Regions from separate parts of the Bacillus sp. GW821-FHT11D08 genome, predicted to be linked through region 3. Evidence: riboswitches for the same ligand, from Rfam matches in the RefSeq annotation. Region 3 holds a riboswitch; each other region holds the start of a gene.
What was found. Region 3 has a riboswitch for thiamine pyrophosphate ahead of AC1RRX_RS05610 (ECF transporter S component). Riboswitches for the same ligand answer to the same signal wherever they lie in the genome.

Region 1 (8,299 bases), 160 kb from region 3:
AACAATGATCATGGTAAAGGGTTTTGGTCAGCGGGGTATCGTCATTCCACACGGAAAGGCATTCTCCTTTTACAGGAAAAAAAGGCTGTCCCAAGCCGAGCTGGCTGAAAAACCGGCCGCTCCATACACCGCTTGCAACTGCGACTTTGTCAGCATAGACATCCCCGCCGGACGTTGTGATGCAATATTCTCCGTTCACTCGTTTTACGGAGGTGACTTGTGTATGCTCATATATGTCAGCGCCATAGCGCCGCGCCCCTTTTGCATACGCTTTGCAAACATAGTACGGTTCGACATGGACATCGTCTTTTATAAAACTTGCGCCTAGAATGTCTTTTGAAGCGTAAGGCTCTTTTTCAAGGGCATCTTCCGCTGAAAGCCAGGTGACGGAAGGTAGATCATCCATCTTCCGCAGACGGGCGATATCTTCTTCGGTATACGCCAGTTTAAGCATTCCGCCGTTATGGCGCCTGATGTCAATGCCGCAAGCTTCCTCAAGCTCTTGCCCCGCCGCTTCATACAGCCTTTGACTGTGCATGGCAAAATCAAAAAACGCATCCCGGTTTTCACATTCCGCATGAGCGCCCAGCATTCCCGCGGCAGCGCTTGTCGTTTTTCGGCCGACTTCTCCGGCTTCAAACAAGACAACGTTTTGCTGCGTCTTCGCCAGCTCATAAGAAATGGCGCACCCGATAATTCCGCCGCCGATCACCGCCGTATCATAGTGCTTCTTCATAATCGGCCTCCCTTACCGCGCGTGCATACCGTTTTGCCGCCTCCTCAGGATTTTCAGCTGAGAAAATGCCTGACATGACGGCAATTCCGTCCGGCTTCGCCTGCTTTGTGTGTCCGATCGTCTGCAGTGTCATTCCGCCGATTGCGATAACGGGGATGGAAAGCGTGCGTTTGATCTCTGAAAGCAGGCTGATGCCTCTTGCTTCAAGTCCTTGTTTACATTCGGTTTCAAATACATGGCCGAACACCACATAATCCGCATCTTCCTTTTCAGCTTGGATGGCTTCTTTCAGCGAATGAACCGAACGTCCGATATGAAGATGGGGAAATCTGCTTCGCACCTGCTTTACGGAAAAGCTGCGGGACGGAAGCTGAACACGGTGTATGTTGGCAAATAGCGCGATATCCGCCCTGTCATTGATGATCAATTTGTCCTTATCCGCACCGCCCTTTTTCAAAAGGGACAAAAGCTGCATGATTTCTCCCGCTGTTTTATCCCGCTCACGGATATGGATAAAGCTTACTTCGCGCTGAATCGAAAGAATATCCTCGGCCAGCTCGGCAACGGATTTGCGATTATCAGTTACCGCGTGCAGCTCCAAAAGATTCCACCTCTTTTCCGCCCTTCTCGGACCAGCCTTCTTTTTGATAGGCCATTCCCCAAAATTGATATTCATAATAGCTTGAAATCACAAAATTCTCTTTCATTTTCGCGCGGATGTCCTCTGTGCTGTTTTCAGCAATCTCGTCAAAACGGCTGATCTGTTCTTCGACTTGCTGTCTGAACCAGTCTCCGCCGTATGTACCGATCCATTTTTCATAAATCGGATGCTCCGGTTTGCACTCCTTTAAGTGTTCGCCGACTTCATAATATAGCCAATAACAGGGCAGAAGCGCAGCTAATATTTCTCCAAAATTGCCGCTCATCACCGATCTGTACATATGAGACGTATAAGAATAGGCGGTCGGTGCCGGTTTAAATGCCGCACGCTCTTCTTCCGTAATCCCTAAAAGCTCCGTAAACTCGCGGTGCAGCGCCATTTCCGCTTCATATGTCCCTTGAGCGTGGCCCGCCATCCTGCCCGTCGTAAACAAGTCTTCGGCATATGCGGCGCCGAACGCCTGAACTTTTGCAAAATGCGTCAAATAGTAGGAATCTTGCAGCACGTAATAGCTGAAACGGTCTATCGGCAGGCTTCCGTCACCGATTCCCGTTACAAACGGATGAACAAAACTTCCGTCCCACCATTCGGCAGCCGCCTGTCTGCATTCTTCAGAAAATGTCATTATGTCTTCCCCCCTGATAAAATAAAAAAAACCACCTTCCCGCATCGGAAAAGTGGTTTGGAATTTAAATGGATAAAAGGAACCCCCAAAAAATACCGCTCCACTTCCCTACGCAGGTCTGAACCTGTTCAAGTTATGAGGGTCTAAAAGTCTCACTTTTATCTCAGCCCTTATGAAGGACACCCCTAGTGGTCATACGATTATTGATTTATTTGTTATGCCTTCTATATTATCACGAATTGCAATTTGGTCAAGCTTCAAGGATTTTTCTCAGTTCCGACACGTAGTTGCGCGAGCCCGTGACGATGAGACGGTCTCCTGTTTTCAGCCGCGTGTCTCCGTGCGGAACGATGCTGTCCACACCTCTGAAAATCCGGACGAAAATCACATCGCCCATCAGCGGAAATTCTCGCAGAATGATGCCGTTATACGCCGGGTTTTCCAGATTGATCTGATATAACGAAGACTCCTCATTCGTCAGGAGGCTCATCACGCCCGGCGCCTCAATTAATGCGCGCAAGAGCGTCTTTGTAGACAGAAGGATAGAAAAAATACTGATGCCCTCTTCTTTCAGTTTTGTTTCATGCTCAACCGAGCCGACGCTTGCGATGATACGCTCAGTCCCTTTCTCTTTCGCTATTAAGGCGATTTCAGCGTTCACATCTTCATTTCCCGTCGCCACGACAAGAATATCCGTTTTGAAAATACCGTGCGACTCAAGCGTTCCGGGCTCGTAATCAGAAATCGTGTCAACCGAAAAAACGGATTCCGCAAGCGTTTCCCCGGCATTTTCCTGATACACATGGACGACCCGTACTTCATATTCCTCATCGGGCAATTCCAGCGTAACCGGAAGCGTCATCTGGTTGGCGCCGATAAATGTAATGCGCTTTTTTTCCTGCGGCGCACTTTGCCGTTTGTATAATTTCTTAAAGCCGATCGGCGTGATGATGCTGGCAATAACCGCAACTAAAGTCAGCGCGCCGGACATATTGGCGCTGATAATGTGGAGCCTTTCTCCGATCGTAGCCGCCGCGATAACAAGCGACAGCGTGGACGTCAGCAAAAAGCCCGAAGCAAACACGGTTCTTTTGTCATACCATTTCTTTAAATAAAACACCGGGAACATTTTGCTGATAAACAGCGCAAGCAGAAGCAGCGGAATCATCGTTAATGTTTTCGGATCTTGGAAAAGCGTCCAAATGTCCAATTTCACCCCGACCATGACGAAAAAGATCGGAATTAAAAACCCGTAGCCGAAGGAATCAAGCTGTTCCACCATTTCTTTATTCGGAGACAGAAGCGATACCAGAACGCCTGCCAAAAACGCGCCGAGAATATTTTCCGCCCCGAGAGATTCCGATAAAGCGACAAGCACGATAATCAGTGTGAAAATGGCTCTCGTGCCGATCTGCACGGTGCCTTTAGACATCGACTGCACAAATGAACGGTGTTTAAAGATCCTGCCGAAGAAATACAGCACGACCCCCGCGGCAAAGAGAATCAACAGAAGCCACATATTTCCGCTGTCTTCTCCGTAAAGAGAAGAGAAGAAAGCGAGCAGAATCATCGTAGCCAAGTCCGCGATAACGGCGACAAGCAGGATGATCTGGCCGATATTGGAGTTCATAATCCGTTCTTCCTTTAAAGTCGGGACCACCACACCGAGTGATATCGTCGAAATAATAAGCGTCATTAAAAATGCGTTTTGAATAAAACCGGCTAATACAAAGGCATAGGACAGCAGCAATGATAAAATAAAGATGCCGAAAAAGATAATCAGTGCGGCAGAAAACGTGTTGGGCGCTTCCTTGCCGTTCGGAAGGAATTGTTTTTTCTTCCCTTTCTCAAATGAAGAAAAATCAATTTCCAAGCCGCTTAAAAACATTAAAAAGATAAAGCCGAGAACAGACAGCGTCTCCAGCCACGTGTCTCCCTGAACGACAAGATTCAGGCCGCTTTTTCCGATAATAAGCCCCATGATGATCTCCGCGACGACGACGGGGATGCTGAGCTTAAACCGATGTAAAAGGAGCGGCGTCAAAAAAGCGACGATCAGAACGACGACTAAAGATGCGACTGATGTGTGTTCCATTCGTAAATACCTCCTTAAAACAAGGGTTATAAAAGCCCGCTTTAAGCGGGCGAAACCTTACTTTTTTTTAAAAACATAACGCATATTCTAACAAGGCTGAACGCGAAAAAAAAGTGATAAGGCTTTATTTCTTCAATTCTTTTTTTAATTTGTGCAAAAACAGCGTAATTAGGTATAGGAATTAGCCCCATAATAAATAAAAAACCGTTAATAAGGAGGCTGACACGAATGGCTTACGACATCATCAGCGATATACACGGATGTTATGACGAAATGATCGCGTTAATGCAAAAGCTCGGATATGAAGTGAAAGACGGAACGCCCGTTCACTCTGAAGGCAGGACGCTTGTCTTTGCAGGGGATTTAACGGACAGAGGCCCAAAATCCGTAGAAGTGATGCGTTTTGTGGCAAAAGCATATGAAAAAGGAGCCGTCCGTTATGTCCCGGGAAATCATTGCAACAAACTGTACCGTTACTTAAAAGGAAACCCCGTAAAAGTGATGCACGGACTGGAAACGACGGCAGCCGAACTGAAAGAGCTGTCTCCCGCCGACAGAACGGAAGTCTCCAGACAATTTATCCGCTTATATGAGTCAGCGCCGCTTTATGACATTTTACATAATGGCGATCTCGTTGTCGCCCACGCCGGCATAAAAGCTGACGATATCGGTAAATACTCGCGTAAGGTAAAAGAATTTGTTCTGTACGGCGATATCACGGGTGAAACGCATCCCGACGGCAGACCCGTCAGAAGAGACTGGGCCGCCGCTTATGAAGGCAAGGCATGGATTGTTTACGGCCATACCCCGGTAAAACGCCCACGGATCGTCAACCGTACAATCAACATTGATACAGGATGCGTCTTCGGCAATCAACTGACAGGCTTTCGCTTTCCGGAGCATGAAACCGTCTCTGTGGAAAGCTCAATGCCCTATGATGCCTCACGATTTCGCGAGGATCACGGAAGGCAGGCATGAAAAAAAGCCCGAAACCGGCAAACGGTTCGGGCTTTACATGTGTTCAATTAATGTTTTCATATCGTCAGGCACCGGAGCGTGAAAAACGAGCGTTTTTCCGGTCATGGGGTGTACGAATGAAAGCCGCTCACTGTGAAGAGCCTGCCGGGCAATTCCCTCATTTTTTCCGCCGTACAGTGTATCACCGACTAACGGGTGGCCGAGGTAGCTCATATGCACCCGGATTTGATGCGTCCGCCCCGTTTCCAGCCGCAGGGCTGCAAGCGTAAACGCATGTCCCGCTTTTTCCGTTTGAAAATGCGTCACCGCTCGTTGTCCCTCCGGCGTTACCATCCGCTCAATAATACTGTCGTGTTTTCTTCCGATGGGCGCGTCCACCGTTCCTTCCTTCTGCAGCATGATCCCGTGTACGACAGCGAGATACCGCCTGCTGACAAGCCCCTTTTTCTGCGCTGCCGACAAAAGAGAATGGGAAAGCCGATGTTTGGCGATCAGCATCGCCCCCGATGTATCCCTGTCAAGGCGGGTGACAAGATGAACCGTTGATTGTACGCCGCTTTTTCGGTAGTGGCTGATCACTCCGTTAGCGATGCTTTCCGACGGGTGTTCTCTTGATGGAATTGAGGAGACATACGGCTGTTTATTGACCACAAGCACATGGTCATCTTCATAAAGAATATCAATAGGAACCGGCTCAGGCAAAAGCGTTTCACTCACATGCTCCTTCGGAAATTCAATCTTAAGCACGTCTCCTTCCGCTAACACGGCGCGGACGGTTACATGCTCTCCGTTCACAAGCAGGTCTCCCCCGCCGAATTTAATGTCAGCGAGAAGCCGCTTTGAAATGCCGAGCTGCGCCGTATATTCTTTTACCGTCATGCCGGCTTCCCGGGCAGTCATGTTCTTTTGGATAAAAAAGTTGTCCAATCCGTTTCCTCTTTCTATTCGCCTTTTCCGATAAAGGAGTCCTGCACCCTTTTCCAAAACGGAAAAGGACGGAATCTTGCAAATCTGACTTTTTCATTTGCCACACGGCATAGAATGGACTTGACATCCTTATGCAGCAAGGTTAAATGATCAATTGTGACTTGAAAGTCGACGTCGTTTCTCGGTTTGATGACACAGTTATGATGATCGGGAAGCAAAAGCGGCGAGCCGACAGTCCTGAACACTCTGTTGTTGATGGATGCCATTTCCGCAAGCTGAATCGCTCTGATGGAAGGGTGGATGATCGCGCCGCCTAACGCCTTATTATAAGCCGTGCTTCCGGAAGGCGTGGACAGACATAAACCGTCTCCCCTGAACGTTTCAAACAGCTGGCCTTTAATTTCCACGTCAGCGACGAGACTGCCTTCTATGCTTTTGATCGTACATTCGTTCAAAGCCAGATACCGCTCCTCACGCTCTTCATCATGATAAGTGACAATCACCTCAAGAAGGGGATACTCCACGGTATGATACGGCGTTTTGGCGATGGCCAGAACGAGCTTTTCTATCTCCTGCGGAACCCAATCGGCATAAAAACCCAAATGCCCCGTGTGAACTCCGACAAACGCCGTTTTATCGAGACGGTCGCTGTACCTGTGAAATGCGTAAAGAAGCGTTCCGTCACCGCCGACGGAAATCACGATTTCCGGCTCTTTTTCATCCAAGGTCATATCAAAATCGAGTAAATACGCCTGTATTTTGCTTTTCAATGTATCTGAAACCTCGTCTCCTTTTGAAGAAACGGCAAATTTCATGCCATTCCCCTCCTTTCCTACTGGCGGTCTCCCGCTTTTTTCTTTCGCGAGAACGCGGCTTGGGCTTCCTGGATTTCTCCGCGGATTTCTGACATTTCTTCATCGAGCCGGGATGCGGCTTCTGAGGCCCGCTGCAGCCTCAGCTTTACTTTTTCGGGAATGTTCCCGCTGTATTTGTAATTCAGTGAATGCTCAATGGTTGCCCAAAAGTTCATGGCAAGCGTCCGAATCTGTATTTCCACAAGAACGTGCTTTTCACCGGACGTTGTTTGTAAAGGATATAAAACGACAAGGTGGTAAGACCGATATCCGCTTTCCTTATGCTCTGCTATGTAATCCCGCTTATCGACAACGGTAAAATCTTTTCTGGCAAACAGCATATTTTTGACGATCTGGATATCATCGACAAATTGGCACATAATACGCAGCCCCGCGATATCCTGCATCGTTTCAATCTGATGAAGCGGTATGCTTTTTCGTCTCGCTTTTTCAAGTATGCTCGCCACCGGCTTCACGCGGCCTGTCACAAACTCAATCGGTGAGTGGTCATCTTCATACTCATAAAGGGTTCTGACGCCTTTCAGCTTCACCTTTAATTCTTCAACAGCCTGGCGGTATGGCGCTAGAAATTGCTCCCATTGTTTGTCATCCATCGTACATCCCCCAATTCCGAACCTGTTCTAAAGAAATACGCTTTTCACTTTTTCTTCCATATCTCCGTAGTTTGCATTATCTTTAATATTTTCAAGAAGATAATCGAGTTCTTCATGCAGCCCTGAAAGTTCAACCGTTTTTCCGCCGGCCTCAAGGACCGCCGGTTTTCTTTGGTCTAAGGCTTCTTTCAGATCCGGCCAGATATGTTCTTTTATAATGACATATTCAAAAGAGTCAGCTGATTCAAGTATGTATACAAAAGCAAAGTGATCGGAATCAACAAGCATTTGACCTGAGGCTTTGCGTTCCGCTCCGCTTAAGTCCTCTCCGCACTTCAAGCGGAGCGCGTCTTCTGTTAATGATGCATTTTGGATTTCAATTCTCTTTTGCATAATGTTCTCCTTTTTTAACAAAGTACAGCATTTATTTTATCATATCAAGATCGATATTGATAAACGTAACCTCTAAAGAGATAATGGGAATTATACAATTTTTCGTCCTGAAAGGAAGACTGTCATGACCCAAGAAATAGAAATTGAATTCAAAAACCTGCTGACAAAATCAGAATTTCTGAAGCTGAGTGAAGCACTCTGCATGAAAGAACATGATTTTAAACAGCAGGTCAATCATTATTTCGACACGAAAGATTTTTCCCTGAAACAAAAAAAATCAGCACTCCGCATCCGAGAAAAAGACGGCGCGTTCGTTCTGACGTTAAAAGAGCCTGCCGCGGTCGGTCTGCTGGAAACCCACCAAGAGCTTGCGGCATTTGATCTTGACGTCTTCAAGATTCCGGATGGCCCCGTCA
Region 2 (8,299 bases), on a different contig from region 3:
CTTTTTGCCTTTGCTATATCTAACATCTTCCTTGATTCATCGACTGCGATCACATTGCAGCCTATTCTGTCAGCCAGCCTATAAGCTACCTTTCCTGGACCGCATCCGAAATCGAGCACCTTTTTAATCTCCGCTTTATCAAAAGTACGAAAAACAAACTCAAAACCTAACGTTTGTTCTAAAACGTCGTTATAAGCATCGAATTTACCAGCAACACTGTCTTCTTTCCATGAAGTTTTCATTGAATTTCCTCCTTTTGCTCAGTTGAGAAATAATGAAACCACTTATTCCTGACGAAAAATTGATATATAGGAAGTAAACTTTGAAATAGAAAATGATCCATATCCCGTTTATATGCAATATGCTGGTATATACTGAAAAGGAAAAGAATCTGTTTCCAGTAATCAGGTAAATCAAGCATTTCAATATCGTTTTTAGTCATAGAAATTTGATCTTTCCTAAGTAATTCTTCGTACTTTAAGACTGTTTCAATGGACGGCCAGTTATTTCCCTCAGGCATTTTCGGAAATTCAAATTCCGGAATATCATGGTGATTTTCAGCTTCTTCAAGCACCGTTTTCGCCCATTCATGATCTAAATCATAAATATGGATTGATCCCGCATTATGAAAATATTCTCCGACTTCTACACGCAGTTCTCTGGCCATTAATTCCTGCATGAAGGTAAATGAGAAAAGATCACTGATCATCCCGCGAAAAGCATCATTTGCACGCATGACAGAAGACATGTATAATTCGCCTTCCCTCACAAAAAACTGCAAACCGATTGTGCAGGAAACATCTATATTTTCTAAAACGAAGAGTTCCGAAGCATCGAATATTTGAATAAATGCCCTTTTTGAATCAATATCTTCTTGTGTCAAAAGATTTTTTATTCTATTCCATTGATTTAGTTTTGCATTTCCGAATTCGAATATTTTAGGCCCGTACGCAGTGCCTGTTAATGTTTTTTTATTCATTGAGTATGAAGGCATTTTTTTATTGTAATAACTGATAAAATCTAAGTCGTTACTCCCCGATAAATACCATAGCACTTCAGCAAAATTAAACACGATATTGGTTTTTCTTGAGGATAAATAAGTGACACGTTCTATTGGATTTTCCAGAGTCAGATGGTAGTTCAATTGTTCTCTGCTTTTTTGTCCGCGCGGTGAATTGAAAAATTCAGGGTTGTGATAGATGTCATACAGCGTTTCCGTATATGCTTCATGAAAAGTTCTCTTTCTCATTGAGATTCCGCCTTATATGCTGCAAAGGTATTTTTAATGTTCTCTAATAAATCATCTGTATCTTTATAGCTGATGTACTCAACATCCGCCACTGCATGTAACCCTTGAATTAAGAAAGCATAATCCTTGTCCTTTTCTAGAAATAGCACGATCTTTTTTTTCAAGGCGGAAGCCCATCCAATTTCTATATGTGTTCCAGGAGAAGCGGGTGATCCGGGAAATGCTGCAAAAAGGTCGCAAGTACTTATTTCATCAAAATCAATTTTAGTGCATTGAAGGGGTGTCATGAAATCTTTCCCCCACCCTTCCCGCTTGTGAGCATTATGAACCAGCCATCCTTCATTCTCAAAAAAGGAAATTAATGATTCCAGCTTTCCCCTCTCATACGCACTCATCAATCCAGTTTTCTCATCTACTAAACTTTTAAAAGGCCCTGCCAGAAAAACTTTTTTAGTCGCCACTTCATATCACCCTTTCAAAATAAATAAAGCCACTTTCCTCTATGGAAAGTGGCTTAAATATAGATAAGATAAAGAATCTCTCTAATTTTTCACTTCCCTACGCTGGTATTAACCAAATCAGGTTCAAAGGGTCAGGACGTATTGTCTCTTCTCAGCTATTAAAGCTCCCCTAGTGACTTTTTATAAATATTTACTTTAATTCTATGCTATTCCATATAAATAGTCAAACAATGACTTTCCCTTCAATATTGCAGCTTACCCACTAGTTTTAAAACCTTCCGGCCTCTTTTTTCCTGCCAACGAATAAGGTCACGGCAACACTCGCTGAACTGACCAAAGTCCCCAGTACGGCAGCAAGAATTGTCAAAAAGCCATTGGGGATCAGAAATCCAATCGGAATGAGCCCCGCAAACGTGAGGACGATAAAACATTGATAGACTCCGGATATGATTCTCACAACCAAACTGCCAAAAAAGGACATGACGAATGGAGGAATGAACAAACATAAGATGATTCCGAGTGAGATCAATAAAATCATAGGCTCGTCAAAAGAAATGACACGATCGCCGGGAGACTCTTCAGCAGCCGCGAATACAGCAAATATAGACATTATCAGTGTAAGAAAAACAAGAAAAAACCTTTTCAGCAACGTTATGACTCCTTTTTTTATAAAAACGGGTATCTTTTTTTCAATCACAATAACCATTTTATGTTATCAAATGAAATAATATGAAGTCAAACCGAGTTCTGCACCTGATTTATTGGTTCTTATTTTTTTGATAATTTCCATATAATTGTCCGCAAGCAGCATCTATATCAATGCCAAATTGACTTCTGACGGTCACGTTAATTCCTGCTGACTTTAATTTTTTATAGAAGTTTACAACTTGTTTCTCATTTACTTCTTCAAATCTCATAGGTGAACTAACAGTCGGGTTATATCTAATGATGTTTACATGGAACAAGTTCCCTCTCTTATATCTGCTTCTTAAAAGATTTACTACTTCATTCGCATGATCAATAGAATCATTAACTCCCGGCAGCATAATATAAGCAATATAAACTTTTCTTGAGGTCACACGTATATGCTCATCTAATGTGTCCATTACCTCCAATAACGGGTAGCGTTCATTAATCGGCATTAACTTGCTTCGCTGTTCATTAAAAGGAGAATGTAATGAAAACGTCAGGTTGACCTGCGGATAATCCTGAGTGATTTTTTTAATGCCCGGAATAATACCTATGGTCGAAATAGATAACCTGCGAGGGCTTAAAGCAAACAACTTCGGATTTGTAAGCACATGTAAAGCATCAAAAACTTGTACATTCGCTAATGCTTCTCCCATTCCCATAAAAGAAATACTGTCAATTGAATGTCCTTTTAAGTGAAAGTACAAAATTTGGTCAGTCATTTCATCTGACGTTAAATTGCGTTTTAAACCAATATCTCCTGTTGCACAAAATTTACAGCCAAAATGACAGCCGCACTGCGAGGATATACAAAATGACTCCCAACCGGCTTTATATTTCATATTAACCGTTTCTATTTTTTCGTCTCCTGAAATTTCAAATAAGACTTTTGTAACTTGCTCAGAATGCTGCACTTTTAAAGGAGCAATATTTAAAATTGACTCTCCGAACTCCTCTATTAACAATTTTCTCAAGGATTTAGGAAGAACCGTTATTTCATTGAAATGATTTATTCTCCCTTGGAATACAGCATTTTTGATTTGATTCATTCTAAAATCAGGAAATTTATTTTGCTTCAGGAACTCTTGAATTCTTATATACTTGTTTTTTTGTTGCATGTTTTCTCATCCTTCCATAATACTCTTGTTTGTTTGAGTAAATAGAAGGGAGTGATCATCTAACCTTTTTTTAAAATCAGGCACAAAAAAACACCGACACAATTATCGGTGTTACGCTTAAATAACATCATGCACAAATAAACAAGGACATTATGTCATTGGATTATCGTTTATTTGACATAGAGAAAAAGCACCGATAACTGTTTTTGTATGGTGATTTGGCTTAAAAAAGGACAGACTGCTCCCTTTGTCCGCCAAGATGTTTCCAATTTTTGCATTTTTACCATACAAAATTCCATAAATCGTTATCATCGCTTTCACCTCTTTCTTGTCAATATTAGCAATAATCACCATATCATAAGGTTTCCCTTATGTAAAGCTAAACAAATGCTTACGCCCCCGCTAATGACAGTATTATATAACTTGCTTATTAAGCCTAATCCAAGTACAGAAAGCGCGCTGATCACATTTTTCACTTATCCGCGACGGAACATTTCTTATATAATGGGTGACCGGCAGCTGCCTGCTTGAATCCCAATCTTCCTATAGTGATTTTTTATATTCATGACAGTATGATGATTTGTCACTTCAGCAATCAGATCGTTTATTCGATCCAGATTAATCGGTTTATTTTCTGATAAGCTGCTGAAGCTTTCTCTGATTTCTTCAGGATAGACATTTCCGGCCATGCTTGACAGGCCGTTACACCCGTTACTCAGCATCTTCGGAAATTCAACGTCCCCTGCCGCAAACAAAATAAAGTGATCAGGGAACTCTGTTTGTTTATGACGCAGAACGTCTCCTCCTTCTTTCAGCCCCCTTATCCGGGGATGCCGGCTTATTAAGTCTTTAAGCGCTTTCTCACTCAGATTAAAACCGGTCCGGCCGGGGTTATTATAAAGCACAGCCTCTTTAGAGGTATGACTGAGAAGTTCGTCAACGTAATAAACGGCTTGCTGCTGTGTCGGTCTTATATAAGGAGGAAAACCAATCAGTACAGAATCAATATTGGTTTTCTCGATGTGTTTCATCAGTTTGACGGCATCACTGGTTCTTACGGCTGAAACACCGAACATCAGTTCAACATCTTCAAATTTTCGCTGATTAACATACTCAATGATCTGAAGACGCTCATCTATGCTGAGTGAATGCTGTTCACCAGTCGTACCGCATATGAGTAACGAATGGATACCGCTGTTTTTCAAATGTTCGACAATAGCATCAAATCCTTCTACATATAAACTTTCATCTTCATGAAAAGGCGTAGGGATAGCAACATTAAAATTTCGCATGAGAATGTCCTCCAAGTACATATTCTTGAATATCTGCAGAGTATCATATAACACTGTCTGACATTTAAAAAGGTACAGTTTCAGATAACTCAACATGTCAGATGTAAAGGCCGACACACAAAAAAAGCAGGCAAAGAGAGCCTGCTTCATTGCTTCGGCCATAATTGTTTTATCCAATTGGTTTTGGCGGGCTAAAATATTCAGACTCATCAACATTTGATGGATTCATTTAGGCACATGCCCTTATCAAAAACAATCTGGGTGCATATCCTGCTCCTAAAAGTCATTCATAAAGGGAGTTTAGATATGTATTATTATTATTATCCGTATTATGTATATGATTACAGACAGCAGCCTGATTTAAGTCAGGCAAATATTAAAATGCGAAGCCATTTATCTGCGATTCAACAAATTCCAATACACTCATCCTCCTTTCAACAATCAATGGCTGCGGTAGTGAAGCACTTGCAGGCTGTCAGCAGAGCACTCGCTCTGGGATGCGGTATGAGTTCAGAATTCAGATTTCTTCCAGACACTTGGGGATTACGAGAACTTCATACTGTACACGCGAAATATCTTACTCCGTTGAGCTATCACGTTTATTCCGCTTTAGGCGCAGCAGAGCTTCTCGCCGCCGGACAAGGCCGGGCTCCTCATTTTCCTCTTATGGTTGGCTGCATGAATTCAATACTTCGTCTATGGTCAAACTTCCCCGCAGCGATAGCAGACCTGAGAAGAGCAGCCGGTCACCAATACGCGTCATCTGTAGACGAGGCGGAAAATCTCCTAAGACCAATGGTTCCAGCCACACAACAGGCATTATCCATCAGTCAATCTGCAGTGAGTCCGGCTATTTGGCAGGCTTCCTTACGTGCCGCGCAGTTAGCTCGGGAAGTACGTCAGAATGTTGCACAATCAATGAGTCAGGGATCTTCTTATTAATTAAGCCAAAAGATTTTTTCGGCTTTACACAGTCACATAACCGGACTTATTCAACACAAAAAAGAGCAGTAAACACGTAAGTTACTGCTCTCCTCTGTCTATCCGCCGTTCATTTGTTTTACAATGTATTCAGCATCATTTCCTACACCTTGAAGCAGCGCTGAACCTCGCCTATGCTGCCAAGGCAAACCAATAAAATACAATCCTTCCGCAGCTGAAACACCCCGGTGATGTATAATTCGGCCTTCCTTATCCAAAACACCTTCTATTTTCATCCAACAAAGCGGATTCTTAAAACCAGTTGCCCAAATGATATTGTTTACTTCTAATGAAGATGAATCTTTAAAAATGATTTCATTTTGCTTTCCGGCTATGACTCTTTGTTTTAAGATGATCTTCTTCTGTCTTATTGCATGTTTTAATTCATACCCAAATATGGGGTCGCCTTTCTTCTGAATGAACTTGCCTAATATTGATGTATGACTTGCATGTAAAACTCCTAATTTATCAAACCACCAAAAGATGCTTCTTTTTCCAATCCATAAAGGGAAATAAACCGGTTTATTACTGCAAGCCAAATATGTAACTCTTTCTTTGGATAATTCAACAGCTATCTGAGCCCCGCTATTCCCGCCGCCGACTACCAGTACATTCCCAGGCGCCAGTTGTTTTGAATGTTTATATTGTGAAGAATGTAATTGATGAATATGATCGGCTACATCCCTTGATATTGATGGAATGTTAGGGGTATGAAAAGGACCTGCGGCCATCACAAGATTCTTCGTTTGATATTCTTCCCGGTTTGTTTTTATTAAGAAATAGTTCTTTAATTTTTGGACACTTATTACTTCTGTCCGTAATTGGATCGGGATTTCAAATCTTTCAACATATTTTTTCAGATAAGCAGCAATTTCATTTTTTGAAGGGAGTCCATGCTTGTCTCCTTCAAGCTGCATTCCAGGCAAAGAGCTGTACATTCGAGAAGTAAATAAAACCAATGAGTCATACCGGTTGTTCCAGCTTTCTCCCACTTCATGACTTTTATCCAAAATGATAAATTTTTGTTTCGACTTCTTTAGATAATATCCTACTGAGATTCCTGCCTGACCGGCTCCGATTACTATCGTGTCGTACATATGAATCCCCCCTCCGGTTTTATCTTAATTGTCAGCAGACAAAGTGAGTCCCTATTTCCTCCTTTAATGATGATGATGGTCACGCGGATTCTCAGTTTGGGCCTGACAAAGAATCGTATTGTCGTGATTATGCGCTGCTGTTTCCATTTGAATGGTTACATGTGTAATGCCTTTATCTCCAAGTTCATGTTCAATTTTGCGTAAAATACTTTCACTTTCAGAAATGGTCAGTTGATCGTTAACAACAGCGTGGCAGGAAAGAGCATTCAATCCGCTTGTGATAGACCATATGTGCAAATCATGAATGCTTTGAATTCCTTCTGTCTCTTCAATTGTATGAATGATGTCAGTGACATCGATATTTTCCGGAGTTCCTTCCATTAATACGTGAATGGAGTCTTTCGTCACATGGTAACCGCTTCTCAGAACAAGAATAGCCACAATGACACTGGCCACTGGATCTGCCCAGCTCCACCCGAAGAAGATGATAAGGATCGCAGCCAGTATGGCACCTACAGATCCGAGCATGTCACTTATCACATGTAAGTAAGCCCCTCTTATGTTCAGGTTATTCTTTGTATCTCCGCCGTTCAGCATAATCCCAGCGACCAATATATTTACAGCTAACCCGATGATACTAATCGTCAGCATGCCGGTTGTTGCTACCTCCGGCGGATGAGAGAAACGTTTGATTGCTTCATAAATGATGTAAAGGGAAATCAATATTAATGCAACACCGTTTATCACAGCTGCGAGAATCTCAAATCGTTTGTAGCCGAATGTCTTATGATGACTTGCCTTTTTTTCGGCCAATTTAAAAGCAATCAGAGCAACCATTAATGAGATCGAGTCACTCAGCATATGGCCTGCATCTGACAAAAGCGCTAAACTATTGGTTAAAAATCCGCCTATCGCTTCTATTATCATATAACCTGTAATCATGATAAAAGAGATCAATAAAACCTTCTTATTGGATCCGCCAGCGTGATTGTGATTGTGACCCATAAAAATCTCCTCCTTATCTCATACACTGCATTTATTATTTCTTTTCTGTTATGAAGCATTCTAACATGGACAAAAAAATAACCTTATATGATTATATGCTCATATATGAATATATAGGTTCTTTACTGAAATGTCAAAATCTTTTCAATGAAAATGTCCAATACTTTATATTGCTCTTGATCAATAATTGCTATGAAGCCGCGGATTACAGTAATTACTTTAGGCGCAGACAATTTAGAAAAATCGCTTCACTTCTATCGAGATGGCTTGGATCTGCCTACAGAGGGAATAGCCGGTACAGAATTTGAACATGGCGCAGTTGCCTTTTTTGACTTACAAACAGGACTGAAACTTGCCATTTGGAACCGCAAAGACATCGCACATGAAACAAACGTTACGTTAAATG
Region 3 (6,496 bases):
TCCTCTGTACGTTCGTCTCCGTCGCCTTCGTTTCCTGCCGCGCAAACGACCAGAACACCGCTTTTTACCGCATTTGTGACGGCTTCTTTCAATTCAGGCACATCGCTTGGCCCGCCGAGTGACATGGAAATAATATCGGCCTTTTGTTCAACGGCGTAGTTGATGCCGTTAATGATCCATTCGTATTTGCCGCTGCCGTTTTGACCGCCGAGAACTTTAACGATTAAAAGGCTTGCTTCCGGCGCGACACCCGAAATTCCGCCGTTTGAATCATTGGCGGCAATCGTTCCGGAAACGTGTGTCCCGTGTCCGTTATAATCGGAAATCGCGTCTTCTTTGCCTCCGTCATCATCGGTGAAGTTTTTCCCGCCGACAATCCGGTCTTTCAAATCAGGATGATTGATGTCGCAGCCTGTGTCAAGCACCGCGATTTTAATATCCTTGCCTTTAAACCCTTTTGCCCACAACTCTGGCGCCTTAATCACTTTAATCCCCTCTGGAAGCTCGTTCACCTCCATGATCTGTTCATCCGTGACATAAGGAATCAAATGCATTTCACCATTCATAAAAAAGCCCTCCTTTTTTATGCTTGCGAGTGGATACAAGGGTGTTGCTACTATTTTATGGCAGAGCATGCCGGCCGGAAAGAGTCATTTGAAGCATTTTCATAAAAAAGGCGTAATCTATCGCACTAAAAAATTTCAAATAAATGGATAGTTTAACAGCTTTTATTTTCATTCATGATCCGCTGACGGTATAATTGGAAATGGGAAAGGAGAAGAGATATGAAGATAAGTGAAGCATTATACAACTATTTTTCAGAACAAGTGGATCAAATTGCGAAAGAGTGGATCGAAACGATGGAAGATTCGGATCCGAATTCGATTTATTCTTTGACAAATCCCGTCATCACAGAAGAACTGACGGAGCAGGATAAAGAATTTTACCGGCATATTAATAAAATGTATATCATGCCGAAAAAAGAATTTTTAGAAGAGTTCGAGCAGTGGGTGATTGAGCTTGCGAAAGACCAGAAGCATCTGGATACTCCCGTACAGTATGTGGTCCGTGAATTCATGAGAAACCGGAGACTATACATCAGTTATTATGATGCGTTTGCCGATAAACATGAATCTTCGTTTGCACAGGGAGAAAGGAAGAAATGGGAGAATTTAATTGTACAAGTATTTGATTTTACGATTTACACGTTTGTCGATCATGCCGAGCATAACTCAAAAATGCAGCTGAATGCGCAAAGAGAAATGATTTTGGAGTTAAGCTCGCCGGTTATCACGCTGAGCAAACGGACGGCGCTGCTGCCGCTTGTCGGCGATATTGACACGGAGCGCGCCAAATTCATTCTTGAAAATACGCTGAGCACATGTGCAAAACGGCTGATTGAACATCTGTTAATTGACCTGTCGGGTGTAGTGGTTGTCGATACGATGGTGGCGCATCAGATTTTTAAATTAGTTGAGGCGCTGAAATTGATCGGCGTCACGTCCACTTTATCCGGAATCAGGCCGGAAATCGCTCAAACCGCCGTACAGCTCGGCATTAATTTCTCAGATATTACGATCAAGTCCAATCTCGCTCAGGCTCTCAATTATCATCAATAACATACATAACAAAACAGGCTGCCGAATCACTCCGGCGGCCTGTTTTTATACAAACAACAATGAAATGAGCCAGCTTGCGCCGAATAACAGAAGCACGAGCAGGAAAAAGCACCAGTCGGCGCGGCGCACGGTAACAGTTCTGTAAAACGTGCGGTTTCGGCTCCCCGTAAAGCCTTTAGATTCCATCGCGATCGCCGTGCGTTCCGCCTTTCTGATTGCGCCTGCCAATAGCGGAATGGTGAAGCGCCTGAAGGCGGAGAGCTTTCCTTTCAGCCCGGAATCAGACCCCGCGCCCCTGATTCTGTGCGCCTGCCGGATGATCAGGATTTCATCTTTCAGAAGAGGGAGAAACCGGAACCCCGCGATAACGCCGTATGCAAGCTTGGGCGGCAGCTTACACTGCTGAATCAGACTGAGCATGAACAGAATCGGATCGGTTGTGAAAAGAAACATCATCGACAAAGCGGAAAAACATAAAATACGAAACGCGATAGAAATCCCGAGCGCCGCGTTATCAATGTTGACGGCAATCGGCCCGAGCTTAAACAGCAGGTTGCTTCCGGTTGTCGGGACGTTTCCGAATACGGCGGCTGTCCATAAAGAACCGAAGGCCAGAATGACAAACGGAATCGTGAACAGCAGCCATTTTTTCAGCGGCACACGCCCCGCCGAGAGGACGCCTCCCGCAATGATGATATAAAACAAAGCAGGGGTGTACGGATTATAAATAAACGACAGCATAATGACGCATAACAATACAGCCGCCGCCTTTATTGACGGGTTAACAGCCTCCAGCCGCAAGTTCATTTCTCCGCCTCCTGTCGTGTTTCATCCATTCATACCGCAGCGGTAAAGCCAAATGCGCCTGCTCGGCGATCCCGGTGTTATCAGAAAATAAAGCGTCGGGAGTTCCCCGGAATACCAGTTTCGTGCCGCAGAGCACAAGGATCGTGTCGGCATAATCTGAGACGAGTTCCATATCGTGTGTCACCATCAAAACAGCCGTTCCTTCCTTTTGAATCTCACGGAGCATTTGCATACACTCCCGCGCCGTTTTGGCATCCTGTCCGAAAGTCGGTTCATCAAGCATCAAAACGTTCACATTGTGCATAAGCATCGTTGCGACGCTGAGCCGGCGTTTTTGTCCTTGGCTTAAAGAAAACGGATGCTGTGAGGCATGGCGTCTCAGGCCGAATCGGGTTAACAGCTGAAGAGCTTTCTCCTTTGCGGCTCTGCTGCTTTCAAAACCGAACATCAGCTCTTGAATGGCGGAATCTGTGACAAATTGGTGTTCAGGATTTTGGAAAACATATCCGATCAGCCGCCGCAGCTCTTTTTCAGAATAGGAATCAATCGGTCTGCCGTCTATTTTGATGTCTCCGCCCAGCGGACGGATGAGCTTGGCCGCGGCAGAAAGGAGCGTGGATTTTCCTGTTCCGTTAGGGCCGGCAATCGCGGTGATTGAACCTTTTTTTACGGAAAAGCTCACATCCTGAAAAATGACGTCTGTCCCTCTTGAGAATGACAGCTCGTGAACGCTCAGCGCGTCTTCTGCCGAAAGCGCGGCGGGCCGGGGTTCGGGCAGAGACGGTACAGATTCTTGAAACAGCTTTTCTTTACACAATGTAAAAGGAATGCTGACGTGCTCCTGCAATGAGATCACACGCGGAATCGGAATGCCGAGCTGCATCAGCTCTTCAATCTTTGTTTCAAAGATAACGTCCGTCTCTCCGTCCATCACCTTCTGACCCGTTTCGTCAAGAACAATCGTCCTGTCCATCCACGGCGCCCAATGATCAAGCTGATGTTCGATAACGAGAAGGCCGAAGCCTTTTTTTGCTTGAAGATCTTTGATCAGCCGCGCCAATTCACGTGCGGAATATGGATCAAGCTGTGCCGTCGGTTCGTCCAAAATAATGAGTTCCGGTTCCATCGCAATGATACAGGCAAGCGCCACTTTTTGTTTTGAACCGCCTGACAGCGAAGCGATCGTTCGCGTTTTCAAATGAGTGATCTCTAATTTTGCCAAAACGTCATCGATGATTGCGTCCATATCTTCTTTTGTATATTGCAAATTTTCCAGGCCGAAGGCGATTTCATCTTCAACCGTCAGCATGCAAAACTGCTGGTCCGGATCTTGAAACACGACGCCGATGGATCTGGCGGCGGGTTCTGTCAGATGTGAAAGAGGTGTTCCGTATAAAGAAACGGTTCCCGATTGAACCCCATCGCATGCTTCCGGGTACAGACCGTTTAAACAGAGAGCGAGCGAGCTTTTGCCGCATCCGCTCGGCCCGAGCAATAAAGCCCGCTCTCCTTTCCGGAGCTGAAAGGACACGTTTTGAAGAATCGGCTTTTCATCCTGATCATAAGAAAAGGTAAGACGGCCGGCCGATAGAAGGGGCTCAGATGCCTGCATCTTGGTTCACCTGTTTCTTTTTCTTCTTGAATTGTTTTCCGAGCGCCATGCCGTTCAGCACCCCTGTGTAAGCCAGCGCATCACTGATTGCTTTGCCGAGAAGGCCGGCAAGAAGCGCACCTGAGATCAGACGGATGAGAAGCATGACGGCTAATAAACCCGGATTCAAAACAGAGTATCCGGAAACGAACAAGTCATAAATGAAGCTCGTCACAGAAGACCCCATACCGGATAAAAGAAGCACGGGCAGGGTATACACCCGCCAGCGTGTCGCAAAAAAGACCGCTTCCGCACCGATTCCCTGTGCGATCCCGATCAGAATCACCATCGGTCCTGACGGATTTCCGAGTAAGCACTCCACAAAAGCGGCGATGATTTCAGAAACGAGAGCCGCTCCCGGTTTTTGAATAATGTACGCGGCAATTACCGAGACGATAAACCAGATACCGTAAATCGGTTCATAGCTCATCCGGCCGAAAAACCCTGCCGCTATATTGCTTGCATGAGTTGATACTAAATAAATGACAGCAAATACAACACTGATGACGGACATGACGACAATTTCTCTCATTTTCCAATTTTTCATTGTGATCTCCTGCTTTCTTATCGGATAGTTGTTTGTATGAAAGAGTTGATTTTACGAAAGACGATTGATCGTAAGTTTCATATTGCGGTGTCCTCCCCCGTTTTTTAATGAAAAATAAAAAACTGCATATCCGAGGGAATATGCAGCAGCAGAACGAAAACGCATGGGGAAAAACCCTGCGCTCCGGTCAATCTGCACTTCCCCACGCTGGTATTATCCAGATCGGGTTATAAGGGATCAAAACATGCCTGCCGCATGTTTTATCTCAGCCGATAACAGCACCCCTAGTGCGTTTCCTATACAGTTTTTTATGATGACATCATCATAGTTGATCATGTCTGATTTGTAAACAGCCTTTCTTCAAACAGAGTTTGGAATCGGACCGGATGATCATTCATAAAGATAAGTAGAGCCCTTTTGATCAAAAGGAAACGGAGGACATCTATGTTTGTTCATACAGTGCAGTCTGGTGACTCGTTATTTTCCATCAGCAGAAAGTACGGATACCCTGTTGACAGCATCAGAAGCGTCAACGGGCTTGAGGAAACGAATATCGTTCCGGGGCAGGCGCTTTTAATCCCTCTTAATGAATATACGGTTCAGCCGAATGATACGTATGCCGTTATCGCAGGTAAGGCTTATGTGCCGCAGATGCAGCTGATGCAGGCAAACCCGGATATTCCGCCGAACCGGCTGCGGGCGGGTATGAAAGTGAAGATTCCTGATATCTCTAACTATCTTGCGGGAACCCTGCAATTTTATGTCATTCGGACGCCTGAAGCGGATAGAGAGCTAATTAATGATTTTGCGCCGTATTCTTCGGCGATTTCTTTGTTTGAATATCATTTTGGCCCGAATGGAGATATCATTAACGATTTAAACGACAGAACCGCAATAGAAACCACATGGCAGAACAGAGTGCGTCCGCTTGCCGTCATTACGAATCTGACAGAAGGGGGATTCAGTCCGGAATTAGCCCATCAAGTGCTGCAAAATCCGACGGCAAGAACGAATCTCGTCAACAATATCGTCTCCTTAACCGTAAGAAAGGGATACGGCGGTGTAAATATTGATTTTGAACGGGTCAGAGAAGCTGACAGGGACCTCTTCACAGGATTTCTCCGGCAGTTAAAAACCCGGCTTTCAGAGCATCAGCTCGCGTTAACGATATCGGTTCCGGCGAAAACAAGTGATGCAGTGCCGTGGCTGAGGGGATATGATTACGGCGGAATCGGAGCCGTGGTCGATTATATGTTCATTATGGCGTACGACTGGCACCACGCCGGCAGTGAGCCGGGACCCGTGGCGCCTTTGACAGAGGTCAGGCAAACGATCAATTTTGCCATCAGCAGGGTGCCGAGAAGAAAAGTGATTCTCGGTGTTCCGCTATACGGGTATGATTGGGTGATTCCGTACCGTCCCGGAACGATCGGATCCGCCATCTCCAATCAGCGCGCCATGGAAACGGCCATGAAGCACCAATCAGTGATCCGTTATTCCCAGCAGGAGCGTTCCCCTTACTTCCGGTATACTGATGAAAATGGAAGAACGCATGAAGTGTGGTTTGAGGATGTGCGGAGCATGAGTGAAAAAATGGTTCTCGTCCGGGAGTTCGGACTGCAGGCGATCGGCGCGTGGCAATTAACGCTCGGTTTCAAACCGGGCCCGTGGCTGCTTAGGAACTTTTTCACGATCCGAAAAATATAGCTGCATGTCCCGCTACGCAAGTAATTTTTTTTCCTATGATAACGGGTCTTCTTTTGGACAATCTAAAATTGAACAGGAGGTCTGTCATATGAAGAAAAGGGAAGAGCAGTATATCAACGAGGCTGAGTATGTACCGCATCCGACAAAAGAAGGGGAGTACGCGCT
Region 4 (8,299 bases), 250 kb from region 3:
CGATTTCATAATCATTTGACATGCCCATTGACAGTTCCCGGCACGGTGCGTTTGTCTGATTCAGTTTTTGCACCTGATCCCTCAGATCACGCAATTGCCGGAAGCAGGCTCTGATCGTTTCTGTATCGTCTGTCAGGGGAGCCATCGTCATCAGGCCCTCTACAGAAATGTTTCTAAACTCAGAAAGCTCTCTGATAAAGGGGATGACCTCCTCTGTTTTCAAACCGTGCTTAGACGGCTCAAGCGAAGTATTCACCTGCACAAAACAGCGAACCGCATGCTGCGCCCGTTTTTCAATCTCTTTTGCCAATGACAGTCTGTCTAAGGAATGAATATAAGATACACGGTCAACGACGGCCTTCACCTTTCTGGACTGAAGACTGCCGATAAAGTGCCACTCCGGGCTGCCTTTGATGACTTCCTGCTTATGGATAAGCTCGGCATCCCGGTTTTCTCCCAGACTTGTAATACCGGCATCAACGGCCTCTTGAGCCCTTTCAGCTGATACGTATTTTGTAACCGCGATGACGGTAACATCTTCGGGGCTTCGGCCCGATCTGTTACATGCTTCGTTTATTCTTTCGTTTATATGTCGTAATTGATCAGCAACACGCAAGATCTTACGCCTCCTTCATTCCGATAAAGGACATCATGCGTCCCGTTTTCCCTTTGTCGCGGCGGTGTGAAAAGAATAGTTCACGCTCTCGTTCGGTGCATAAACCGCTGACTGAAATGTTTTCTTCCGGAATGCCGCAATGTATCAGAAGAAGACGGTTGACCTCTTTTAAATCAAGCTGATACTGGCCTTTTTCCGTTTCGCATATGGCGGATTCAGCCGTAAAAGGCAGCGCCCGCACTTCATTGATGACGCGGTCGTTGACTGTATAGCTTCCCGCGCTGATGGACGGACCGATGACAGCCTGAATATCTGTTAAACGGGAGCCTTCTTCGTTTACCCAGCGTTCCGTCATGATGCGTCCGATTTGTTTGACCGTCCCCTTCCATCCGGCATGGGCAGCGCCGATAATGGATTTCACCGGGTCATAAAAATACAAGGGCACACAGTCCGCAAAACAAAGGGCCAAAAAAAGATTCGCATCTTTCGTGTAGAGCCCGTCCGTCCCGCGGAATGCGGAAGAATAGTCTCTCGCTCCTTTTCCTTTATCCCCGGCTGTCACGCGCCGGACGCGGTTTTCATGTGTCTGGTCGGCGAACACCCAGGAATCCAGATCAGTACCGCATAAGGACGCTATGACTTCACGGTTTGTCACAACATCATGAGCTTCGTCCCGGACGTGCAATCCGGTATTTAATGACTCATACGGAGGATTGCTGACCCCGCCGTTTTTCGTCGTGAATCCGGCGATGACCTTTGTGTTAAGCTGATTCACACAGTTCCAGTCTTCTATCATGAGTGCCGAGGGGGTGGTAAGACTAAACGGGTGATATGTATTCATGGAGATCCAACCTTTCGACAAACATTAAAAAAGCGTAATTTCCCACTCATTTTAACACAATTTTAAGCATACGTTTAGCGGCTGATTGAAAAATGAGATAAATAAATGTGCCGGAAACATTGAGATTTCCGGCTTTTTACAAGTAAAGGGAGGATTACGCTCCCCCCTTTGGTTCGTTTACACGCACTAAGATGACATCTTCCCCAATTTTAACTATATTTCGCCAAGGAATGATCATTTCCTCTTCTTTTCCGAAAAAACCGAGAACTTTTCCGCTGCCGCCTAAAATAATCGCCTGAATTTTTCCCGTTGTCACGTTAATATCAATATCACCGATGCTCCCGAGTTTTTTTCCGTTCGACACGTTTACCACATCTTTTATTTGAAATTCAGATATGCTGATCATCCGTATCACGCCCTTTGCCCGTTCTTTTTCCTATTATATGAACGGCCGGGCTGAACCTTGTCACATCGGGCAATCTTTTTTGCGGCTGCACCAGCCGAGGATAAATCTCAGCATAATTTTCGTATAGTCCATAAGCTCATCAACGGACACTTCCTCGTTTACGGAGTGGGCGTTTTTTAAATCGCCGGGACCGTATATGACGCTCGGAATCCCGGCATGATAAAGCCACCCTCCGTCAGTTACGGTTTGGGAAACATCAATGACGGGCTCCTGTTTTCTGACGGCTGAGTGTGATGCAGCCAAGACAGAAACTGCCGGATGATCCGGGTCGATTTCCAGCGCCGGGAACACCTCTCCTCTGTCTTCAATCATCGAAGATCCGCCCCATTTGAACACCGGCCTGTTTTCTTTGAGCCACAGATCACTGTCAGCGACACGATTAATATAGTCTTCGATTTCTGCGGCTGCTTGTTCGTGCGTTTCGTTCGGATAAAAGTGGACGGTGATCCATAACCGGCATTCATCGGCGACAAACGCTGCGTGTCTTCCGCCTTCAATGACGGCAGGGTTGATCGTATTGGTGCCGGGCGCAAAGCCGGGGTAGCTTTTCGTTACCGCCCAGTGGCGCTCCAGCTCTCCCAAGGCAGTGATGATTTTCGCCATTTTTTCGATGGCGCTCGCTCCGAATGTGCCTCCGCCCGCATGAATCATATTGCGCCTCATGCCGTCATGAAATGTTTGTTTGCTTTTCAATTCTATCCAGCCGGTGATGACTCCGCCCTGCCCTTGAATATGCAGGCTGCTCGTATCCGCGACAACGGCAAAATCCGCGTGATAGCCGCGTTTGCAGCATTCCAGCGTCCCCGCCTCACCGACTTCTTCTCCGATTACAGACTGTACAATGAGGTCGCCCGGAAGCTCAATGCCGGCATCATGGATCAGCTTCAGAGAGAAAAGAACACACGCCAACCCCCCTTTCATATCAGCGGCGCCCCTTCCGATCAGCATGCCGTCTTTTACGATCGGCTGAAACGGGTCAGAGTGCCAGTCTTCGCCCCCGGCTTCTGCCACATCAATGTGTCCGTTTAAAATCAGGCTTTGATGCCTGCTTGAATCTGTCCCTTTTAAAACACCGACTACATTCGGATCTTCCGGATACACATCCCACATATCGACCGAGCAGCCCGTTTCTTTTAAAAAGCCGGCCACCCACTTTTGGGCTTCTGCCGTATTTCTTGCTGGCGGGGCCGGAGTCGGAAAGGCTATCAACCTTTCAGCAATATGTATGAAGTCATTCCGCCGTTTTTCCGCCTGGTGTAACAGCATATCAATCTGATGCATTAGAAATCTCCCCTTTGGCTGTATCAAAAAAACCGTTTCATTCATGAAATGAAACGGGTAAAAAACGGATCTTCCTCCGCTTTTTTCACCGCTTCCCTCCGCCGGCATGATCCGGATCAGGTCCTTTAAGGGTTGAGACAACGTCTCTCTCAGCCGCATGGCAGCACCCCCAGGGTGAATTTATGTTATTTTACGGATGATGCCTCTTTTGCACGTGTTAAAAACGGGCGGCCATTGTTCCATAAGACATTGACAGGCATATCGAAAAACGCTGTAAGCCGCTCGTCAGAAAGCATGTCCCTGATTTTCCCGGAGGCGAACACCTCGCCCTGTTTTAAAAGCAGCGCCTGATCAAATACCGGCAGAATTTCTTCAGCGTGATGGGTGACATAAAGGATGGACGGCGCATTTTCTTTTTCGGCGATCGACGTAATCGTGTCCAGCAGCTGCTCCCTTGCCATAAAATCAAGACCCGTCACGGGTTCGTCCAAAATCAGCAGTTCCGGATCAGCCATAAGCGCCCGCGCAATCAGCGCTCTTTGTCTTTCCCCTTGTGATAATGTTTCATAGCGTCTGTCGGCGTAACTGATGGCGCCCAAATCCTTCAGAAGACCGATCGCTTTTTCCCTTACCTGCTCACTTGGAGTTTCGTACAGCCCGATTGAGGCGTACGCGCCGCTGAGGGCGATTTCAAAAGCGGAGTCCGCGGCATATAATTTGTGCTGAAGACCTGCCGAAACAAGGCCGATTTTCCTTCTGAGCCTGTCACCGAGCTCAGTTTTGCCGAATTGATGGCCGAGCACCTGCATCTCTCCTGAAGTGGGGAAGTAATAAGAGCATAACATATTCAGCAAAGCCGTTTTTCCGGCTCCGTTTAATCCGTACAGCACCCAATTTTCGTTTTTCTCGACGCGCCAGTTAATATCTTTCAAAATCCATTTCCCGTTTCTTTTTAATGACACACTGTCCAGCTGTAAAATCATTGCAGTTTCCCCCGTTTACTTTATTTAAATTTTCTAAAAACTTTTACACATTAGAATACATCACTTTTTTGCAAACGTAAACCATCGCATGAAAAAAGCCTTTAAACAAGGTTTAAAGGCTTTTTCCGTTATTGATGGATATTCTTATTCATTTGTTTAATGGCTGCCTTTTCAAGCCTTGAGACCTGAGCTTGGGATATGCCGATTTCTTCAGCGACTTCCATTTGGGTTTTCCCTTGGAAAAAGCGCTTTCGCAAAATCATTTTTTCCCGTTCGTTCAGTCTTCTCATGCCTTCTTTCAGAGCCAGCTCCTCAATCCATTGTGTATCCTTATTGCGCTCATCGCTGATCTGGTCCATCACGTAAATCGGATCGCCGCCGTCATTATAAATCGGCTCAAACAGTGAAACCGGATCCTGGATGGCGTCAAGGGCAAACACAATTTCTTCATGGGGCACTTCAAGAACTTTGGCGATTTCCTCTGCTGTCGGCTCCCTGCTTGTCTCACTGATTAACCGCTCTCTTACTTGAAGCGCTTTATATGCGATATCGCGAAGCGACCTCGAGACGCGGATCGGATTGTTATCCCGCAAATATCTGCGGATTTCTCCGATGATCATCGGTACAGCGTATGTTGAAAACTTAACATTATGGCTTAGGTCAAAATTATCAATGGATTTCATTAGTCCGATGCAGCCGACCTGAAATAAGTCATCAACATACTCTCCTCTGTTGTTAAACCTCTGAATGACGCTTAAGACAAGGCGCAGATTGCCGTTTACAAGCTTTTCCCTCGCTGAATCATCGCCCTCATCCTGTAATTGCCTAAACAGCTTTCTCATCTCTTCATTCTTGAGCACCGGTAATTTGGAGGTATCCACCCCGCAAATTTCGACTTTATTTCTTGACACGTTTTTCCCTCCCACTAGGAGCTGCTGTACAACGTTAAGTATCTCCTCGGGTGGGAAAAATATGCACCGCCATTTTACAGAAATAAACATCCGGCGACGGCAATCCTTGCGGCAGTAAGGGCTGTCAGATGGAAAAAATTTTACACCATTTTGTTAAACTCTTTTCTCAGTCTTTTGATAATCCGCTTTTCGAGCCGGGAGATATAAGATTGTGAAATCCCCATCATGTCGGCTACATCTTTTTGAGTTTTTTCTTCTTCTCCGACAAGCCCGAAACGCAGTTCCATAATCTGCTTTTCTCTTTCGTTTAATTGCTCAAGCGCTTTTTTCAAAAGTTTTTTATCCACATTGGCTTCAATGTCTTTTGTAATAATATCATCATCTGTGCCGAGCACATCCGAAAGCAGCAGCTCGTTTCCGTCCCAATCAATATTCAGCGGTTCATCAAAGGACACCTCTGAACGGATTTTATTGTTTCGGCGCAAGTACATTAAAATTTCGTTTTCGATACATCGCGACGCGTAGGTGGCGAGTTTGATTTTCTTTTCCGGATTAAAAGTGTTTACCGCTTTGATCAAACCGATGGTGCCGATGCTGATTAAGTCCTCGATGTTGATGCCGGTATTTTCGAATTTGCGGGCAATGTAAACGACAAGACGTAAGTTTCTCTCAATCAGGATGGCCCGCGCCGCCTGATCCCCGCTCGGCAGCTTTAATAAGAGCACCTGCTCCTCTTCTTTAGACAAAGGCGGCGGCAGCGCCTCGCTTCCTCCTATGTAATACACTTCATCGCTTTTCAGTCCGAGTTTCATCAGCCATTTATACCACAAATATGTCAGACGCAGCTTAAGTTTTTTCATCTTCCTCCCCCTTCTAAATACAACGCGTTTTGAGTATGATGAATAACAGACTTTTCGTCAGGAAACATGTTTTACAGCCTTCCCTGTCAGCATCTTCGGATGAACGATTCCGTCAAATTCACCGTCCGCGGATAATGGTTTCGTGCTGATGCCGATCAGGCATTTTTCACAAGCGATCATTTCGTCTTTTGTTAAAATCGTGACGTAATCCGGCTTTAAACAGAGTAAAAATTGATTGTCCTGGCCGACGCCCCTGTATGGAATCAGCCTCAGCTTATCCGCATGGCGGAACGAATCATCAAGCTGCTCTATCACTTCAAGCGGGCTGGCGGATTTGATGAGGTCCGTTTCCTTTTCGCTGAGAATCAGAGCGAATTTGTCAATGTGAAGGATCATGACCGGCGTTTTCGTCAGCGGATCATACAGCTGATTCCCGGAATCCACCAATCCTTTCGCGCGGATTGTCTGTCCGCTGAATTCCGCCTGCACCATGACAAGTTCATCGTACTGAATGGACTTCGTCTCGATGTCTTCAATTCTCTTTTTCGAGAAAAACCATATGGCCGGAAATCCGATAACTACAAACATCCAGCTGATCGGGTCGCCGAATCCGGTCTGGCTTGTGACCATTACCCCTTGCTGCACAATTGATTCTGTCTGCAGCAGGGAATGTACGCCGATCATTCCCCCGCCGACGAGAAAAGTCGCGAAATAAAAGGCGAACAAATTTTGAAAAAAGTATCGGAACCGTTTAAAGCCAAAAGCCGCAAGCACGATGACTACTGAAAACGCCATTTTTCCCGCCGGATGCTCCACAAAGGGAGAAACAGGCGTAAACATCAGAAGCACAATGGCTGACCCGATGAAACCGCCGGCGGCCACTCTTCTTTTTTTCACCTGGCGTTTTAAAATAAAGGCGGTCAATAAAAGCAAAAGAGAATCAAAACAAAAGTTCAACAGCCAAATGACATCCAGATAGATTTTCACATCTGACCCCTTTCCTCTTTTGTCTTACTTATCTGTTTCTCTCTCTTGTTTCATAAGTATAAAGCAAGCTCTGTGGGAAAGTCTGTCAATTAATGTTGAGGGTAAAGTACAATTTTTAAGGGATAACCGTTTTATTTGTCGAGGGCCGAAAGGGTTGCTTTCCTATTGTCCGTTTCAACTAAAAAAGCGCTGCCGTGATCTGGCAGCGCTCTGTTTTTACTCATTGATATAAAGTTTCCCTTTAGCCGTCTGTCTCGTTTCATTTCCGTAGTCATCTCTTGCGATAACGTCAATTTTTGCTCCGCTTGCTTTGATGGAAGAGGTCGCCGTCCAGTAACCCTCATATCGTCCCGGAGAAATTTCTCTCAGCGGAAGCTCTGTTGCGTTTTGGCTCCCAGCCCGGGCGTTTGTCAGAGGCAGACGGATAACGAAGGAAGCGTCTAATTTCTTTCCGCTTGAAAAAGCGATTTTCACTGATTCTCCGGCTTTTAATTCCTTATCCGCTCCGGGAACCAATCCGGAAATGACGGGAGCATTGTAATTGACATCGATTACCGTCTTTTTCGTTGTTTTGTTACCCGCTTCATCTGAGGCCGTGACCTTGATCTCATTGCTGCCGTTTTCCAGAAGGGTTCTCGCTTGATAAGAACCGTTATTTACTTCAGCTTTTTTTCCGTTCACCTTTACCCATTCTAAATGGGCGTCGTGCACTTTTCCTTTTACGGTCACTGCTTCTTTATTTGTTTTATCACCGTTTGCCGGACTGTCAATCGTCACATCCGGCTTATCCTCATCCAGTATGACCGTGACAGGGCGTGACTCATCGGTTGACCCGCTGTCTGTCACAGATGCCGCCGTCAGCCGATTGGCATCTTCAGTGAGTGTGACGCCGGCCTGGAAATTGCCGTCTGCATCTGCTTTCGTTTCTGCGGCGGTTTTACCGTTATTGGTAAGACGGACAGCGGTTTTTGGTGAAGCCGTTCCTTTCACCGTGATTGACCTCTTGTTTGTAAATGACCGGTCTTCAGGCGACGTTATGTCAGGCACAGAAGCTTCGTAGTCGACCAAAGCCCTGATCATAAAGTTTCCGTCTGATTTATCGGTTTTAGACCAGCGGCCGTCGAGGTATTGCCAGTTTCTGTTCGAGTACGGACTGCCGTCATCAGATGACAGGGCAGGTGTATAAGGATCGGGTTTCGTCTGGCGGAACACAAGATAAAAATCCTTTCCGACCGCGATTCCTTTTGAGCTGAGATCCACTTTGGTCCATTCGCCGTTTCGAAGCGCTTCAGCTTGGAACGGGCCGGCAATTTTGCTGCCCGGAGCTCCATCAGGGCCGGATGCATCATATACT

Region 1: another riboswitch for thiamine pyrophosphate. It lies ahead of tenA (thiaminase II); the one in region 3 lies ahead of AC1RRX_RS05610 (ECF transporter S component).
Region 2: another riboswitch for thiamine pyrophosphate. It lies ahead of AC1RRX_RS17390 (TIR domain-containing protein); the one in region 3 lies ahead of AC1RRX_RS05610 (ECF transporter S component).
Region 4: another riboswitch for thiamine pyrophosphate. It lies ahead of AC1RRX_RS06665 (acetylornithine deacetylase); the one in region 3 lies ahead of AC1RRX_RS05610 (ECF transporter S component).

What each region holds. Positions count from the first base shown of each region.
Region 1 covers NZ_JBXARS010000002.1:210,161-218,459, reverse strand. Annotated here, with positions in the region: gene thiO (glycine oxidase ThiO) at 1-736, opposite strand, end outside; gene tenI (thiazole tautomerase TenI) at 720-1,337, opposite strand; gene tenA (thiaminase II) at 1,315-2,022, opposite strand; TPP riboswitch at 2,111-2,219, opposite strand; gene AC1RRX_RS04665 (monovalent cation:proton antiporter family protein) at 2,273-4,117, opposite strand; gene prpE (bis(5'-nucleosyl)-tetraphosphatase PrpE) at 4,346-5,095, shown strand; gene AC1RRX_RS04655 (RluA family pseudouridine synthase) at 5,129-6,022, opposite strand; gene AC1RRX_RS04650 (NAD kinase) at 6,037-6,837, opposite strand; gene yjbM (GTP diphosphokinase) at 6,855-7,490, opposite strand; gene AC1RRX_RS04640 (UPF0738 family protein) at 7,518-7,883, opposite strand; gene AC1RRX_RS04635 (CYTH domain-containing protein) at 8,008-8,299, shown strand, end outside.
Region 2 covers NZ_JBXARS010000009.1:149,493-157,791, reverse strand. Annotated here, with positions in the region: gene AC1RRX_RS17400 (class I SAM-dependent methyltransferase) at 1-242, opposite strand, end outside; gene AC1RRX_RS17395 (thymidylate synthase) at 239-1,249, opposite strand; gene AC1RRX_RS17390 (TIR domain-containing protein) at 1,246-1,710, opposite strand; TPP riboswitch at 1,788-1,891, opposite strand; gene AC1RRX_RS17385 (YdeH family membrane protein) at 1,979-2,359, opposite strand; gene AC1RRX_RS17380 (Cfr family 23S rRNA (adenine(2503)-C(8))-methyltransferase) at 2,469-3,518, opposite strand; gene AC1RRX_RS17375 (hypothetical protein) at 3,669-3,872, opposite strand; gene AC1RRX_RS17370 (dihydrodipicolinate synthase family protein) at 4,016-4,810, opposite strand; gene AC1RRX_RS17365 (hypothetical protein) at 5,117-5,752, shown strand; gene AC1RRX_RS17360 (flavin-containing monooxygenase) at 5,851-6,888, opposite strand; gene AC1RRX_RS17355 (cation diffusion facilitator family transporter) at 6,952-7,893, opposite strand; partial or broken gene AC1RRX_RS17350 (VOC family protein) at 8,086-8,299, shown strand, end outside.
Region 3 covers NZ_JBXARS010000002.1:366,712-373,207, forward strand. Annotated here, with positions in the region: gene AC1RRX_RS05590 (S8 family peptidase) at 1-566, opposite strand, end outside; gene AC1RRX_RS05595 (STAS domain-containing protein) at 786-1,619, shown strand; gene thiX (HMP/thiamine ABC transporter permease ThiX) at 1,665-2,426, opposite strand; gene AC1RRX_RS05605 (ABC transporter ATP-binding protein) at 2,401-4,038, opposite strand; gene AC1RRX_RS05610 (ECF transporter S component) at 4,025-4,624, opposite strand; TPP riboswitch at 4,807-4,920, opposite strand; gene AC1RRX_RS05615 (glycoside hydrolase family 18 protein) at 5,069-6,331, shown strand; gene AC1RRX_RS05620 (transcriptional regulator SplA domain-containing protein) at 6,420-6,496, shown strand, end outside.
Region 4 covers NZ_JBXARS010000002.1:614,479-622,777, reverse strand. Annotated here, with positions in the region: gene AC1RRX_RS06680 (YggS family pyridoxal phosphate-dependent enzyme) at 1-616, opposite strand, end outside; gene pgeF (peptidoglycan editing factor PgeF) at 621-1,457, opposite strand; gene AC1RRX_RS06670 (YlmC/YmxH family sporulation protein) at 1,612-1,863, opposite strand; gene AC1RRX_RS06665 (acetylornithine deacetylase) at 1,924-3,204, opposite strand; TPP riboswitch at 3,281-3,385, opposite strand; gene AC1RRX_RS06660 (ABC transporter ATP-binding protein) at 3,390-4,187, opposite strand; gene sigG (RNA polymerase sporulation sigma factor SigG) at 4,316-5,098, opposite strand; gene sigE (RNA polymerase sporulation sigma factor SigE) at 5,239-5,958, opposite strand; gene spoIIGA (sigma-E processing peptidase SpoIIGA) at 6,016-6,945, opposite strand; gene AC1RRX_RS06640 (S8 family peptidase) at 7,162-8,299, opposite strand, start outside.